2 regions of the Marinobacter fonticola genome follow, and region 2 is predicted to be linked to the other one. Evidence: predicted binding sites of a transcription regulator. Region 2 holds the regulator's gene; the other holds the start of a gene.
The links. Region 2 encodes LexA, which represses DNA repair genes until DNA is damaged. Its sites were predicted from a motif close to CTGTNTNNNNANACAG; they were not measured.
Positions count from the first base shown of each region.

Region 1: the regulator LexA is predicted to act here: its motif matches at 3,460-3,475, upstream of imuA (translesion DNA synthesis-associated protein ImuA).

Region 1 is NZ_CP043042.1:1,761,290-1,769,093, reverse strand. It holds gene gyrA (DNA gyrase subunit A) at 1-1,429, opposite strand, end outside; gene purU (formyltetrahydrofolate deformylase) at 1,755-2,609, opposite strand; gene FXO11_RS07875 (4a-hydroxytetrahydrobiopterin dehydratase) at 2,769-3,110, opposite strand; gene imuA (translesion DNA synthesis-associated protein ImuA) at 3,495-4,187, shown strand; gene FXO11_RS07865 (Y-family DNA polymerase) at 4,195-5,607, shown strand; gene FXO11_RS07860 (error-prone DNA polymerase) at 5,614-7,804, shown strand, end outside.
Region 2 is NZ_CP043042.1:1,569,206-1,577,009, forward strand. It holds gene FXO11_RS07000 (DUF6231 family protein) at 1-268, shown strand, start outside; gene FXO11_RS07005 (acylphosphatase) at 522-794, shown strand; gene lexA (transcriptional repressor LexA) at 929-1,537, shown strand; gene FXO11_RS07015 (cell division inhibitor SulA) at 1,578-2,144, shown strand; gene FXO11_RS07020 (hypothetical protein) at 2,382-2,642, opposite strand; gene FXO11_RS07025 (DUF6586 family protein) at 2,702-3,178, opposite strand; gene FXO11_RS07030 (DUF1329 domain-containing protein) at 3,536-4,894, shown strand; gene FXO11_RS07035 (hypothetical protein) at 5,063-5,386, shown strand; gene FXO11_RS07040 (sigma-54 dependent transcriptional regulator) at 5,621-7,075, shown strand; gene FXO11_RS07045 (sensor histidine kinase) at 7,348-7,804, shown strand, end outside.

The DNA of each region.
Region 1 (7,804 bases), 190 kb from region 2:
CGTTCTGCAGCTTCTCGGTTTCCAGACCGGTGAGGCGGTGCAGGCGCAAGTCCAGGATAGCCTGAGCCTGTTCCGGTGACAGGTGATAAAGCCCGTCGCGCATGCCATAGATTTCCGGCAAATCGTCCGGACGGCAGGCATCTTGACCGGCGCGCTCCAGCATGTCGGAAACCTGGCCCGGCTCCCAGCCCTTGTCGATCAGCTTTTCCTTGGCTTCTGAAGCGCTGGGCGACTGCTTGATCAGCTCGATCACTTCATCGATGTTGGCCAAGGCGACCGTGAGGCCTTCCAGGATATGGCCACGCTCGCGGGCCTTGCGCAGTTCGTAGAGGGTCCGGCGAGTCACCACTTCGCGACGGTGACGGACGAACGCATCGAGAATTTCTTTCAGGTTGAGAATCTTCGGCTCGCCGTTGATCAGGGCGACCATATTGATACCGAAGACGGTTTCCAACTGGGTGTGGGCGAACAGGTTGTTGACGATAACCTCGGCGTTCTCCCCGCGGCGCAGCTCGATCACCACGCGGATACCCTCCTTGTTGGACTCGTCACGCAGCTCGGTAATGCCTTCCAGCCGCTTCTCCTTGACCAGCTCGGCGATCTTCTCGATCAGACGCGCCTTGTTCAGCTGGTACGGCAGCTCGGTAATGATGATCGCTTCACGGCCGGTCTTTTTGTCCTGCTCGATCTCGTGACGGGAGCGGATATAGATACGGCCACGGCCAGTCCGGTAGGCTTCGATGATACCGGCTCGGCCATTGATAATACCGTCGGTGGGAAAATCGGGCCCCGGAATATACTCCATCAATTCGTCGATGGTGATGTCCTGATTATCAATCAGCGCCAGGCAGCCATTAACGATTTCCGTCAGGTTGTGGGGCGGGATGTTGGTCGCCATCCCCACCGCGATACCGGATGAGCCGTTGACCAGCAGGTTCGGCACACGGGTTGGCAGGACATCGGGAATTTCCTCGGTGCCGTCGTAGTTGGGCACGAAATCGACGGTTTCCTTGTCCAGATCCGCCAGCAGCGAATGGGCAATCTTCTTCATGCGAATTTCGGTGTAACGCATGGCCGCGGCATTGTCGCCGTCGATGGAACCGAAGTTACCCTGGCCGTCGACCAGCGGATAACGCAAAGAAAACGGCTGGGCCATACGCACGATGGTGTCGTAGACCGCAGAGTCGCCATGGGGGTGATATTTACCGATGACGTCGCCCACCACACGGGCGGATTTCTTGTAGGTCTTGTTCCAGTCGTTGCCCAACTCGGACATGGCGAACAGAACACGGCGGTGAACAGGCTTGAGTCCATCCCGGACATCGGGCAGAGCACGACCGACGATAACGCTCATGGCGTAATCGAGGTAGGACTGTTTCAGCTCATCTTCAATATTTACGGGCAGGATCTCTTTGGCTAATTCACCCATCGAGAAAGGTTCCTTTGCGTTTGCTGGAAGTCGTCGTTTTTATGGAATCGCGACATGACGATTCCCGCGTTATGGGACGCGGAATTTACCCTTGGGAAGTCTTGCGCCGAACGTCCCCGAGCCTGTACCTGACCGGACGATGCTGGCTTAGGAGTCTCTGAACAACTCCTGATCCGAAGGGCATTTATAAGCGGGCAATCATACCACACTCAGGCCTTCAGAGTGACAGGCAAATAACGCTTGAGCGAAGTTGGGCGGGAAAAGCGGCAGGGGCTGAAAAGCCCCAGAAAAGCAAAGAGATACCTTCAGGCTGAACAGGGAGCGATCAGTTGAAGACCACGGTCTTGTTTTCGTGGGTAATAACCCGGTCTTCGACATGGGCGCGCAGCCCCCGGGCCAGTACGTTTTTCTCTACATCCTTACCCAGACGCACCATGTCTTCGATGGTGTCGCTGTGGTTCACGCGAATGACATCCTGCTCGATGATCGGACCCTCGTCCAGGTCCTGGGTGACGTAATGGCAGGTCGCCCCGATCAGCTTCACGCCACGGCTGTACGCTTGGTGGTATGGCCGTGCTCCGGCGAAGGATGGCAAGAAGCTGTGGTGTATGTTGATCACCTTGCCCGCGTACCGTTCGCACAACTCCGGCGGCAGGATTTGCATGTAACGCGCCAGCACGATCACATCGGCATTATAACCCTCGAACAACTCACCGATCTCGGCGAAGGCTTCCGCTTTGTTCTCCCTGGTGACCGGTATGTGGTGATAAGGAATATCGTGCCACTCCACCATGCGGCGAAGGTCGTCGTGGTTGGAAATCACGGCCGCGATCTCGGCATTGAGCTCTTTGCTGTGCCAGCGGTGCAGCAAGTCGGCAATGCAGTGGGATTCCTTGCTGCACATCAGCACGACTTTTTTGGGCGCGGCGGAATCCGCTACATGCCAGGTCATATCGAATTCACGGGCAATTGGCTCGAAGGCCGTGCGGAACTGGTCGAGCCCGAACGGAATGGAGCTGGCCTTGATTTCATGACGCATGAAGAACCAGCCGGCCTGATTGTCGGAGTGGTGACTGGCTTCGGTAATCCAGCCGTTGTAGGTGGTCAAAAAGTTACTCACCTTAGCCACGATGCCGACCCGGTCAGGACAGGAAATCACCAGACGATACGTATGTTCCATGCGTTACTACAACTCCATGCCTTACCGAAACCATTGTCATTGGGATTCAGAACTGTATACGCCAATTGGTTTGGCGCGCGTCCCTCACCAGGAAAACGGTGCATGATAACGGATTGTCCGGGCCGGCGTAAGCCGCCCGCCCGGAAGGAATAGCCGTGCTTATTCGCCGAAAAGCTCATCCGTCCGAGCGGCCATGATGAAATCGTTGCGATGCAGGCCGCCGATCTTGTGGGTCCACCAATTGACGGTGGTCTTGCCGTATTCGGTGAGAAGCGCGGGGTGATGGCCTTCCGACTCTGCCAGATCCCCTACTTTCTGAGTGAACCCCAGGGCCTCGGCAAAATTCTTGAACTTGAAGGTGCGCTCGATCTGCTGCTCGCCACCTTTCTCGACCAGCGTCCACTTGGGCACCTCCTTTTGCAGGCTGGCCAGTTCGTCGCCGATCACCTGTGGCGCATCGGATTTACAGGCTTCACAGGACTGCGATTTCAATTCAGTCATAACACTCTCCTTGTTTCGATGATTGCCGGTTAGGGAGCCTCTGAAAAAGTCCATTCTGTGGCGAATCACTGCGTTGCGCGGTACTCAGATACTCGCCTACCAGAAAGGTATGTCTCGCATCTTGCGTTCCGTGCGCCTTGCGCTTCATCCACAGCCTGAACTTTTTCAGAGGCTCCTTAGTCCAATTCTGACATTATCAATTTTGACAATATTCAATACTGACAATATTCAACACTGCCTCAGCCTGCATCTGCACCTGAATTGGGTCAAGGCATTCAAGTGGGACACTCTCGCCGGTCACAATGTCTATCGCGCACTAGACATTGCAAAGCAGCCATCCGACAATATACTGTATAAATAAACAGTATTGAGCGGAATGGCGGTATGAGCGAAATCATCGATAAATTGCTGGATAGTGCCCAGGTCTGGCAGGCGAGCCAGCAGAAACGACAGACTCGGACAGACGCCGCAGCCACCGGATTCCATCTGCTGGACGAATACCTACCCGGCGCCGGCTGGCCTCGCGGTGCCATGATCGAATGCCTGATTCCCCATTGCGGCATCGGCGAACTCCAACTGATCCTGCCCGTCTTGCGCAAGCTCACCCGGGAGGGCCTGACCGCTTTCTGGATCGACGCTCCCCATATTCCCTATGCGCCGGCCCTGGCCCGTGCCGAGGTGGATATCGCCCATATCGTTCAGGTCCACACCCAAAGCCGGGAAGACCAGCTCTGGACCCTGGAGAATTGCTTGCGCTCATCCACCACCGGCCTGGTGATGGTTTGGCTCGACAGCATAAAGCGCAGCGAAATCCGCCGTATCCAACTGGCCGCCGAAGCCGGCGACAGCCTATGCATCCTGTTTCGTGACACAAGCCATGCCCAGGAACACTCACCCGCGGCCCTGCGCCTGAAACTTGCACCGGAGGACGGCTGGAAACTACAGACCGACATCCTCAAGCGCCGCGGCGGCTGGCCGGTTGCAGATCTCAAGCTATCGATTCCGCCGGTGGTGGACCTTCCCCGAAGCCGGACTGCCGAGATTATCCAGGGCCCTTGGTCGCAGCGGCAGGACTGAAACCATCATGCTATGGCTTTACCTTCACTTCCCTCACCTGCTGCTGGAGCATTTCAGCCAGAGTGAAGCGACTTCCCGGCCCATGGCGCTGATCAGCGGTCATCCGCCACGGGTGCTACAGCTCAATCCGGAAGCGGAAGAGTTGGGGGTCACTGTCGGCCAGACCACGCAGACGGCAACCGCCCTGGCCGAAACACTGCATCTGATCGAAGCCGATATGGAGGAACAGGGCCGGGTCCTGGAGCAACAGGCGTTATGGCTCTACCGCCACGTCGCCCGCATCAGCCTCTATCCACCGGATGGCATTCTTATTGAGGCCGGTAGCCTGAGGCGCCTTCACGGCAGCCTGTCCGCCCTTTGGGAGAAACTGCAGACCCACCTAGCCCAGCGCTACCTAACGGCTTGGCTCGCTTGCGGACTAACCCCCAAGGCCGCCCGCATCCTGGCCCGAAGCCGGAGCGGGGAATGCAGCGAAGATACCCAACACCTGCGACGCTCCCTGGATCGGGTAACCGTGGGCCAGAGCGGTTTGGATGAAAAGACGATCGAGCGCCTGCAACGCATGGGGCTACATACCCTGGGCTCGGTACTGCAGTTACCGGACCGGGAGTTGGCCCGGCGCCTGGGACCGGACATCAGCCTGGCGCTACAAAAAATCGAAGGCAGTACCGCCGACCCGCAGACCGACTGGCTACCCCCCCCCTATTTCCATCGCCAGCTGGATTTTGCCGAGGATGTGGAGCATAGCAGCGGCCTGTTGTTTCCTCTGCAGAGAGCGCTCCAGGAACTGGAAGAAGAGCTGCGCTGGCGCCAGCAGGATACCGACACCCTGCAGCTGGAAATCCGCCACCGGCATCGGCCGGTGACACCGCTGCAGATCCGCTCCACAGCACCGGAACACCGGGCTTCCGCTTTTCTCGCGCTGGTGCGCTTGCGGCTGGAGCGTCATGAGCTGGAATCGCCCGCTATAGGCCTATCCGTCAAAGTCAGGCGCTTTATGCGCCGGGATGCGCCCATCGCCGATGATCTGTTCGGCGAATCCACGGCCTCCCGGGACGAAGCCCGGCAGCACCTGCTCAGCCGGTTGCAGGCGCGTCTGGGCGATGGCGCCCTGAATACCCTGAGCCTTAACGCCGATCACCGCCCTGAGCGAGCCTGGCTCGCGACATCCGTGCAGAGCAGGGTTTCCGGCGCCGACATCCCCCTACCCCGCCGCCCGCTATGGCTACTGAGAAAACCGCAGCCGCTGACCGACATGCCGAAGACGTGGCTAACCGGCCCAGAGCGCATCAGCGGCGGCTGGTGGGACGGAGAAAGAGTCCAGCGGGACTACTACATCGCTCGCTTACACAGCGGGCAAACGGGGTGGCTATTCCGGGATGTCACCGGCGGCTGGTACATCCACGGCTGGTTTGCGTGAAACCTTATGGCCTACGCTGAACTCCATTGCCTGAGCAATTTTACCTTCCTGCGCGGCGCCTCCCACCCCCACGAACTGGCAGAGGAAGCCGAAAAGCAAGGCTACACGGCGCTGGCCATTACCGACGAATGCTCGGTCGCGGGCATGCCCCGAGCCTACGCAGCTCTCAAGGCGAACGAGAAGGTCAAACTGATCACCGGCAGTGAGTTCCACCTGCAATCTCCAGAGATACTGCTGGTACTGCTGGCCCAAACCCGCGAAGGCTACGGCCAGCTCTGCCAACTGATCACCACGGCAAGACGCCGCGCTGAAAAGGGAACCTACACCCTTTTCGGTGAAGACCTGGAAACCCACGCCTTAGACCAGTGTCTTGCACTCTGGGGCGCGACGCCCTCAATTTTCGAGACGACAATCGGACAGGGCCAGTGGCTCAAGTCCCTTTTCCCCAATCGCCTCTGGATCATGGCCGAGCGCAGCCTGACCGATCAGGACGAGGAAAACATGACTCTTTGGCAGCTACTGGGCCGCCAACTGGGCCTACCCATCGTCGCTACCGGCCATGTGCACATGCACCAGCGCGGCCGCCAACCCTTGCAGGACGTGCTGACAGCCATCCGCCACGGCTGCACAGTAGCCGAGGCTGGCTGTCACCTGTTTGCCAATGGCGAGCGCTACCTGCGTCCGATCGACACCTTACGCAAACTGTTTCCGGAAGCGTGGATCGAAGAAAGCCTAAAGATTGCAGAGCAATGCACTTTCAGCCCTGGCCAACTTCGCTACAGCTATCCGCCAGAAGTCATTCCCCCAGGGCACACACCAAGCACCTACCTACGCGAGCTCACGGAAGAAGGCATTAAATGGCGTTTTCCGGAAGGCATTCCGTCTGACAAGCGGGCCCTGGTCGAAAAGGAACTGAGGCTGATCAAGGAGAAAGACTACGAGCCCTACTTCCTGACGATCCACGATATCGTCATGTTCGCCCGTAGCCAGGCTATTCTTTGTCAGGGGCGGGGTTCTTCCGCCAATTCCGTGGTGTGCTATTGCCTGGGCATTACCGAAGTCGACCCCACTCAGGTGGAATTGCTTTTCGAACGCTTCATTTCCGCAGACCGCAACGAGCCGCCCGATATCGACGTGGACTTTGAGCACGAACGGCGCGAAGAAGTCATCCAGTACATCTATCGTCGTTATGGCCGTGAACGGGCCGCCCTGGCCGCTACCGTTATACGTTACCGGCAGCGTAGCGCTATCCGCGATGTGGGCAAGGCGCTGGGATTCGATATTCACTTGCTGGAACAGCTCATCGCCAATGTGGATTGGCGCGATAAAGAGCAGGACTGGCAGGAGCAGTTGATGCACAAGGGCCTGTCGCAGTCGGCCAGGACTGTCGAACAGTTTCTCGTGCTGGCCAAAACCCTGATGGGCTTTCCCCGCCATCTGTCACAGCACGTGGGCGGCTTCGTTATCAGCGAAGGGCCCTTGGCCAAGCTCGTACCCACCGAAAACGCCAGCATGGCAGACCGTACAGTTATTCAGTGGGACAAAGACGACCTGGAAAGCCTGGGCCTAATGAAGGTGGACGTACTCGCGCTCGGCATGCTGTCCGCCATTCGCAAGGCGCTTGATCTAATCAGCCTCAAAGAAGAACGCCGGCTTGTAATGAGCGATATCGAACAGGGCGATGACCGTGTTTACGATATGCTTTGTGCGGGCGACAGCATTGGCGTTTTCCAGGTTGAATCCCGCGCCCAGATCAATATGCTGCCGCGTTTGAAACCGCGCAAATACTACGACTTGGTGATCCAGGTAGCTATCGTCCGCCCCGGCCCCATCAAGGGCGATATGGTGCATCCTTATTTGAGGCGAAGGGATGGGAAGGAAGAGCCAGACTATGGTGGCGACAAGGCCATCAAAACTGTTTTGGAGCGCACACTCGGCGTCCCCATCTTTCAAGAACAAGCCATAAAGCTTGCCATGGTGGCAGCCGATTTTAGCGGCAGCGAAGCTGATAAGCTGCGCCGCGCCATGGCCGCCTGGAAATCCCATGGCGATCTCACACCCTTCAAGGATAAGCTGATCGACGGGATGCTCGCCAAGGGGCATAGTCGCGAGTTTGCCGAACGTCTCTACCTGCAACTGCGCGGCTTTGGCGGCTACGGTTTCCCCGAATCTCACTCTGCCAGCTTTGCGTTACTGG
Region 2 (7,804 bases):
GCTCCTCGGCACGCTCTCTCATGAGGATGCGCGCCAATTCCTGGGCTGGCTGCGCAACGCCGGCGCGCGTCGAGTAGCGGTGAGCGTGGCGCCGGAAGACGACTGGTCATTCAACGAGATGATTGGCCTGGCCTTTCGCCGTTACTCATCCCTCGACGATGGTACGGTGGTCTACGCTTACGATATCGAGACCTACAACCGGCCCCGGGACTGGAACAATTCCAAGTATTGGGCCAACCCCGAGAACTGGGGCAAGTATCGTTGGTGATTAGGGCCAGATTCCCTGCTGCACCATGCCTGCAGACCAGCGCCTTGCCCAAAGCCTTCAGAAGCTCGCAGTAAGTCAGCGAATTAACCAAACAGCGCACTAGGTGCCTGGTCCGGCCTTGATAATTCTCAATGTTTTCATGACTCACCGAGTTAACGCAAACTATGGCGGCATTTTAAGAGAGCGCCGCCCACGTTAGGGTATATGGTAAAAAGATGAACGTATTTCACGTCTATTCAGGGAGGTTGTTGTAATGGAAGAACAGTGTATTCGGGTCGTGGTATCAGGGCGTGTGCAGGGCGTCAACTTCCGCGCCAGTGCTCAAGAGCAGGCGAAGTCCAAAGGGATTTCGGGCTATGCCAAGAATCTCTCTAATGGCGGTGTCGAGATTGTAGCTTGTGGCGATGAATCCGCTATTGAATGGCTGGTTGAATGGCTACACAAAGGTCCAGCCCAAGCGAGGGTGGACGAGGTGAAAGTTGAATCGATTCCCTACAAGCCACGCAAAGAATTCTCCGTAAAGTAAGCTCCCTCCACAATCGGCTCAGGATGTTGTCACGCTGTTGGCAGCCTCTTGGCCGCTCTCATGCCATTAGGGTTTACACTGGATAAAATACTGTATATAGTTCCAGTTACTGTATATAAAGACAGGTAAACGGCATGAAGCTGACACCGCGACAATCCCAAGTCCTCGATATCATTCGCCGCCATGTGGGTGAGACAGGCTATCCGCCCACCCGTGCAGAAATTGCGCGAGAGCTGGGGTTCAAATCCGCCAACGCGGCGGAAGAGCATCTCCGGGCATTGGCTCGCAAAGGTGCCATTGAAATGGTGCCCGGTGCCAGTCGGGGCATCCGGCTGCCCGAGGCCGAGGAAGACCCCGGTCTACCTATTGTAGGGCAGGTGGCGGCCGGTAACCCGATTCTCGCAGAAGAACATATTGACGATTATTGTGCTCTTCAGCCGACCTTTTTTTCCCCCTCTGCAGATTACCTGCTGCGTGTGCGCGGCATGAGTATGAAGAATATCGGTATTTTCGACGGCGACCTATTGGCGGTCCATAGGACGCAGGATGTCCACAGTGGCCAGGTTGTCGTAGCGCGCGTCGGCGAGGAAGTGACGGTGAAGCGTTTTAAGCGGGAAGGAACCCACGTGTACCTATTGCCGGAAAATGACGAATTCGAACCCATCGATATCGATCTGACCGAGCAGGAGTTATTTATCGAAGGCCTTGGTGTGGGTGTGATTCGTCGCTCGGATATGCACTGACCGACCTAGAATTTGGCGTGTATGGCATTGGAGGTGTCTCGTGGAGCAGCTTAGTTTTAATCAGAACCTGACTTACAACAATGCTGTGTTGTCGTCGAACGCCGTGGCTCGCCCCTCATCCGGCGCTCCGGCGATAGATGGGTGGCGAGCGAGTCCGGTCGCGTGTTCAGGCGCGGTGACTCTCCCCGCGGGCCGTGGCTCTAACAAGGACCTTTCTGACGCGGCCATACCGCCTGCTCCGAACAGGCCGGAAGGTAACGTCACCGAAATTATCCTGCCAGAGGCGCAGGTTGAGAATATGCAGTTGCTGTTATCGATGCTGACGCAGCTGAACCAGGAGCGCCGCTGGCTGGCGTGGATCGACCCACCTCAAACGCTGATGCAAAAGTGGCAGCAGATGCATGGCATCGTTGCTGGCGAACTCCTCGTGCTGCGTTCAACCGGTCAGCATGATGCCTTGTCGCTGGCGGAGCGTGCATTGGCTGCTGGAACTTGCCACGCTGTGGTGATGTGGACGGGGGGTGCGTTTGGCGCTGCCGCGTTCGATCGGCTGCAGTTCGCGTCCGCAAAAGGGGATAGCCATGGCGTCGTGCTTCGTCAGCGATGATAAATCCGGCAAGCCAATGTTCCGGCGAATAAGACGAAGAAGGCAAATAAAATAGTATCGTTAGGCTTTGGTTTGCGTGTACGCCGAGAGGCTATGTGTATTGATGGGCTAAACGGCAGGAACTGAGCAATGAGCGCTGCTCGGGGTTGAAGCTGCATCGGGCGGGAGGTGCATGAATATTTTACGGGCGCCAAGGCGCCCGTTTTTGCATCTTGCGCAATGACAAGTCAGCAATAGTCAGTGCAAGGTTCTCGGATGAGTTGAGGGCTGATGCTCTAGCTCATCCTCATCCCAATCGATATCGTGGGCTATATTGCCAACGGCTTCGATGCCGGCCGTCATCATCGCTTTTGCGACCGTGAGGTCCTGCTCTTCCATCATGTCGCGTGCTTCCTGGGAGAACGAGATGCGCACCAGCGGCGCGGTCTCGTCATCGGCCCGACGCAAGGCGAAATCGCCATCGGGAAGCTCGACAATTTCCAGAATTGATGTAGACATAAATACTGCCTTATTCCTGACGGCTGCGCCGCCTGAATGAGAAATTTATTACGTTGGACTCACCACTCGTCGTGGCGTTCCAGAATGATCTCGATGTACTGTTTCAGACCTGCCGCCGTGTTCAGAAGTGCGGATGTCGAACGATCCGGCCCCGATTCTGCAGATACCGCGATTAAGTTATCTTGTTCCACCGACAGCTTGCGTTGGGCGGGGTGGCGTTGAGTTTGAGTCAATACCTCAATGTGTTGCCACCATGAGCCCGGTCGCATAGCCAGTTCGCGCAGTTCGCCGATTTCAGCGCTTTCGCCGGCTACCAAGTCGGCCAGTTCGTCAAGCCCTCGCGGTGAGGTGTGACGGACTTGGTAGAGCTCCGCAATAAGCTGAAGCAGCGCCGTGCGCGCCTCATGAAGCAGCGCAACCGCCCCCTGAATTGAAGCTTCCCGTTCAGCTGCGTGTTCCTGACGATCTGCAATTCTGAGCAGAGTGGATGCCAGGAATGCCTTCTGTTTGGTGAAAGACGGCCACTGAGATGCCATGAGCGATTAGCCACCTGCTTGCAAATTAGCCGGGCAAAAATACCGTGCCCCAAAGGTAACGACTGTCTACGTAGTCTAACAGATAGCAGCTGCGGTTTCGCGTCCAGCCGATGAGAGATATCCGCAAACCGGTGGCGTCAAAAAACTCGAAATGCATCATGGTTTTAACAACTTCCTACAAATAATTTCTTGTCATTATTTCATCCATCAGGCAAATAAGCGCCGTCTTTGAAATTTTTCAGGCATTTTCCCGTGGTCGGGCATTTCCGGTGGTAAGGGCCCTGCACAGAAATGTGTTCAGCGGTGTCCTGGTGCCGGAACCTTGGCTCACGGCTTGCCGTTTGGAGGATATGAATCATGCGCCATCGTTGGCTTGCGCTTTCCATGTTTTTACCGCTTGTTTGGCACAGTGGGGTCAGTGCCAAGGTATCCGAAGCGGAGGTTGCACGCTTGGGCCAGGATCTAACCCCGATGGGTGCTGAGCGTGCTGGCAACGTGACCGGTACGATTCCCGCCTGGAATGGCGGTTTGGCGACTCCCCCGGCGGATTACCGAGAAGGTGAGATCGAGGTCGATCCGTTTCCCAACGATAAGCCGCTGTTTGTTATCTCCGGCGGTAATCTGGATCTTTATAAGGACAACTTAACGGCCGGTCACCAGCAGTTGTTACGCCAGTATGGGCCTAACTATGTGATGCCGGTGTATCCGAGCCGACGCACAGCGGCTTATCCAGAACGCATCTACGAGCGTTCCCGGGAGAATGCCGCCAAGGCGACTTTGCTGGATAATGGCAACGGCGTGCGTGACACCATTGCCACCAGTCCGTTCCCGATTCCCAGCAACGGCCTGGAAACGATCTGGAATCATATCCTGCGGTTCCGCGGTGAGGAAGTGTCTTTCCGGTCGGCTTTCGCGACGCCGACTGTCGACGGTTCGTTTAACCCCGTGCTGACCGAGTACGACTACTTTTTCGCGTATAGCGAGCCGGGCGTTGAGTTGCGCGATATCGACAACAAGATCTTCTACCTGAAGACCCGTATCATGTCCCCGTCCAGTTTGGCGGGCACGTTGAATCTGGTCCACGAAACGTTGGATCAGGTGCGTTCCCCCCGGCTGGCTTGGCGCTACGAATCCGGCGAGCGCCGCCTGCGCCGTTCGCCAAACCTGGCGTACACCACCGACCTGCCCAACAGCTCGTCCCTACGCTCGGTCGATCAGAAAGATTTGTACAACGGAGCGCCCAATCAGTACGACTGGGAGCTCAAAGGTAAGCGCGAGATCTACGTGCCTTACAATGCCTATAAATTGCATCAGCCCGAGGCCAGTGCCGACAAGATTATCCGGGGCCGGCATATCAATCAGTCGCTGGCCCGCTATGAGCTGCATCGCGTTTGGGTGGTAGAAGCGACCCTGCGCACCGGCATGGACCACATCTATCATCGCCGCGTGTTCTACATCGACGAAGATAGCTGGCAGATCCTCGCCACCGAGGAGTACGACGAGGAGGGCAATCTCTGGCGTGTTTCCGAAGCCCATGGCATCAGTTACTACACGGTACCGGTGTTCTGGACCACGCTGGAATTGACCTACGATCTCAAGTCCGAGCGCTACTACGTAGACGGTTTGGATGACGGGCAGGGTCCTTACGATTTCAGCCCCGGTTTCCGCGGCAGCGAGTTTACCGCCTCTGCAGTGCGTCGTTCAGCCCGCCGCTAGCCGTTTGCCCGCTATCGCGAACCCGGTACTGCAACAGAAGTGCCGGGTTTTTTCGTTGGGTAGCCGTGTTTTCGGTTGAACGGCTTGCTGAACCACGGCGTTGTCAGCATGGGCCGCTATGCGGCTATACTGTTTTTATGGCCTAAACACCTCGATTGGGAGATTTTCATGCCAGCGGCTTTGGAATCGTTGGATCGCCTACTTGATGACTTTCGTCACGCCTTATCGCTGGACGATCTCGATGAAATTAATCGTGTCAACGACGCCGTGCGTCCGACCATTCAGGCGGCTGTGGCCGAAGTGCGAGACGGCGCTGTCGAGGCTGGTGCCCTGGAAGAGCGATTGACTGATCTGCAGGCACTGACGGAGCAGGCTTCCCAGGGAGCATTCAAGGCCCGTGACGAAGCGGCGCGGGGCTTGCGGGACATCAATCAGAACCGGCATGCAGCCAATGCCTACGCCAATGTCAAAAACCGTGGACCGCGTTATTGAGCATTGACTGCCGCTATCGCCTTCTACTCTGAACGTTCAGGGCGTCATAAAATTGACTGATGCTGCTGCAGGCACTTAAAACCGCGTCGGAAATCAGGCATTATCAGCAGCATGATTTAGCGCCTTGCTGAGAAAGCTCCGAATCTTTCGGTTAGCTGTTCCATGTCGGCTGTAACCGTAGCCGCCAGGACTGAGAGCCAAGGAGCATTTTTTCGACCCGGAGATCCAGACTGCATGTCCAGTGACAACAACAAGATATTGGTGTTGATCGGCGAACAGGAGGTTTGCCGTGACCTGACGACCATCCTTGATTTCCTTGGCGAGGCGCCGACTGTGGTCGAGCCCGGTGAGATCGGCTCGATCGATGCCGATCATCTTAAAGAGGTCTCCGCTGCCGTATTGGATGGCCGGGACCCCAACGTGCCTGCGGTGCTGAAGTCTCTGGACAAGCTCGATGCCGGACTGCCGGTACTGATGATTGGCGATCCCGATCTGGCGGAGCTGAATAGTGAGGTAGTCCAGCGGGTTATTGCCCGCATGGAGTGGCCGCTGAATTATACCAAGTTTATCGACTCCCTATACCGGGCCCAGGTTTTTCGCGACCAGTATGCCCATACCCGCGAACGGGGGCAGCAGCGCAGTATCCAGCTATTCCGCAGCCTGGTGGGCACCAGTCGTACGGTTCAGCACGTCCGTCAGCTGATGGGGCAGGTGGCCGACAAAGAGGTCAGCGTGCTGATTACCGGCGAATCCGGAACCGGCAAGGAGGTGGTGGCGCGCAACCTGCACTACCACTCACCCCGTCGCCAGAAGCCGTTTGTGCCCGTCAATTGTGGCGCGATTCCGGCCGAGCTATTGGAAAGCGAACTGTTCGGTCATGAAAAGGGCGCTTTCACCGGTGCGATTACCGCCCGTGTGGGTCGTTTCGAGATGGCTGAGGGCGGTACCCTGTTTCTGGACGAGATCGGCGATATGCCGCTGAACATGCAGGTCAAAATCTTGCGGGTATTGCAGGAGAAGACCTTCGAACGCGTCGGCAGCAATCGCACCCAGTCGGCCGATGTTCGCGTGGTCGCCGCGACGCACAAGAACCTCGAAGACATGATAGAGGCCGGTAATTTCCGTGAAGATCTCTACTACCGTCTCAACGTCTTTCCCATCGAAATGCCGGCACTGCGTGAGCGCGTCGAAGATATCCCGCTGCTGGTAAACGAGCTGATTTCACGGATGGAAAAGGAGAAGCGCGGATCGTTGCGGCTCAATTCTGCCGCGATCATGAGTTTGTGCCGCCACGACTGGCCGGGCAACGTGCGCGAGCTGGCGAACCTGATCGAGCGACTGGCGATCATGCATCCTTATGGCGTGATTGGTGTGCAGGAGCTGCCCAAGAAGTTTCGCTACGTGGACGATTTCGACGAGAACCGTCCGGTCGAGGATGTGGGTATGCCGGCTGGCGTTCATGGCCTGGTGGGCCTGGACGCGCCAGCGCTATTGCCGGTGAATGGTATCGATCTCAAGGACTATCTGGGCAATCTGGAAAAGCAGTTGATCCAGCAGGCTCTGGACGAGGCCGGCGGCGTGGTGGCTCGGGCCGCCGAGAAATTGCGGATCCGTCGCACGACGCTGGTTGAGAAGGTGCGTAAGTATGGCTTGCGTGAAGACACCTCCGATACCTCCGAGAACATTTGACCGTCTCCCCTAGGCTGTTGTGGTGTCGCGCCCGGCACCACTTGGCGGCGATCTTCAGGATCCCGGCCACCCGTCAAAATCCCGTTTAACCTCTGGACAATCCCGCCCCTTAGCCGACGGATAACTGTCGTCGGCTCTACGGTCATTTCTGAAAGCGACTGAAAACACACGAGAAAACAAAACTGGCACAGCAATCGCTTATTAGCCTGCAACGTCCATTTAACCTGAGGCATCGCAGATCGGTTTCTGCGGTCGACTTCCGGAGGTCAGGCATGAGCCAATTGCAGTTTTCCATCCATTCGTCCGCGCCGGATCGCGCATCCAATGCCGCTGCTGACGCGAATGAAAAGGTGACGGCCTTATTTCCGCGGACCAATGGCCCGCAGTCCAGCGAAGACGCGGCTGTGGATTCCGCGCTCGATCTGTTCAATCGCATGTCGCGCCAGATTACCGACTCTTACCGGACGCTCGAATCCCGGGTAAACCAGCTATCCGGTGAGCTTTCGGCCGAGACCCGCCAACGTCAGCAGGAGTTGGAAGAAAAGGAGCGACTGGCGGACCGTCTATCCACGCTATTGGCTGTCATGCCTGCCGGCGTGGTCGTGCTCGACAGCAAGGGCGTAGTGAGCCAGTGCAACCCTGCCGCCGTTTCGCTGCTGGGCGAGCCGCTGGACGGCGAAGCCTGGCTGGATGTCATTCGTCGTTGTTTCGCGCCGCGTCGGGATGATG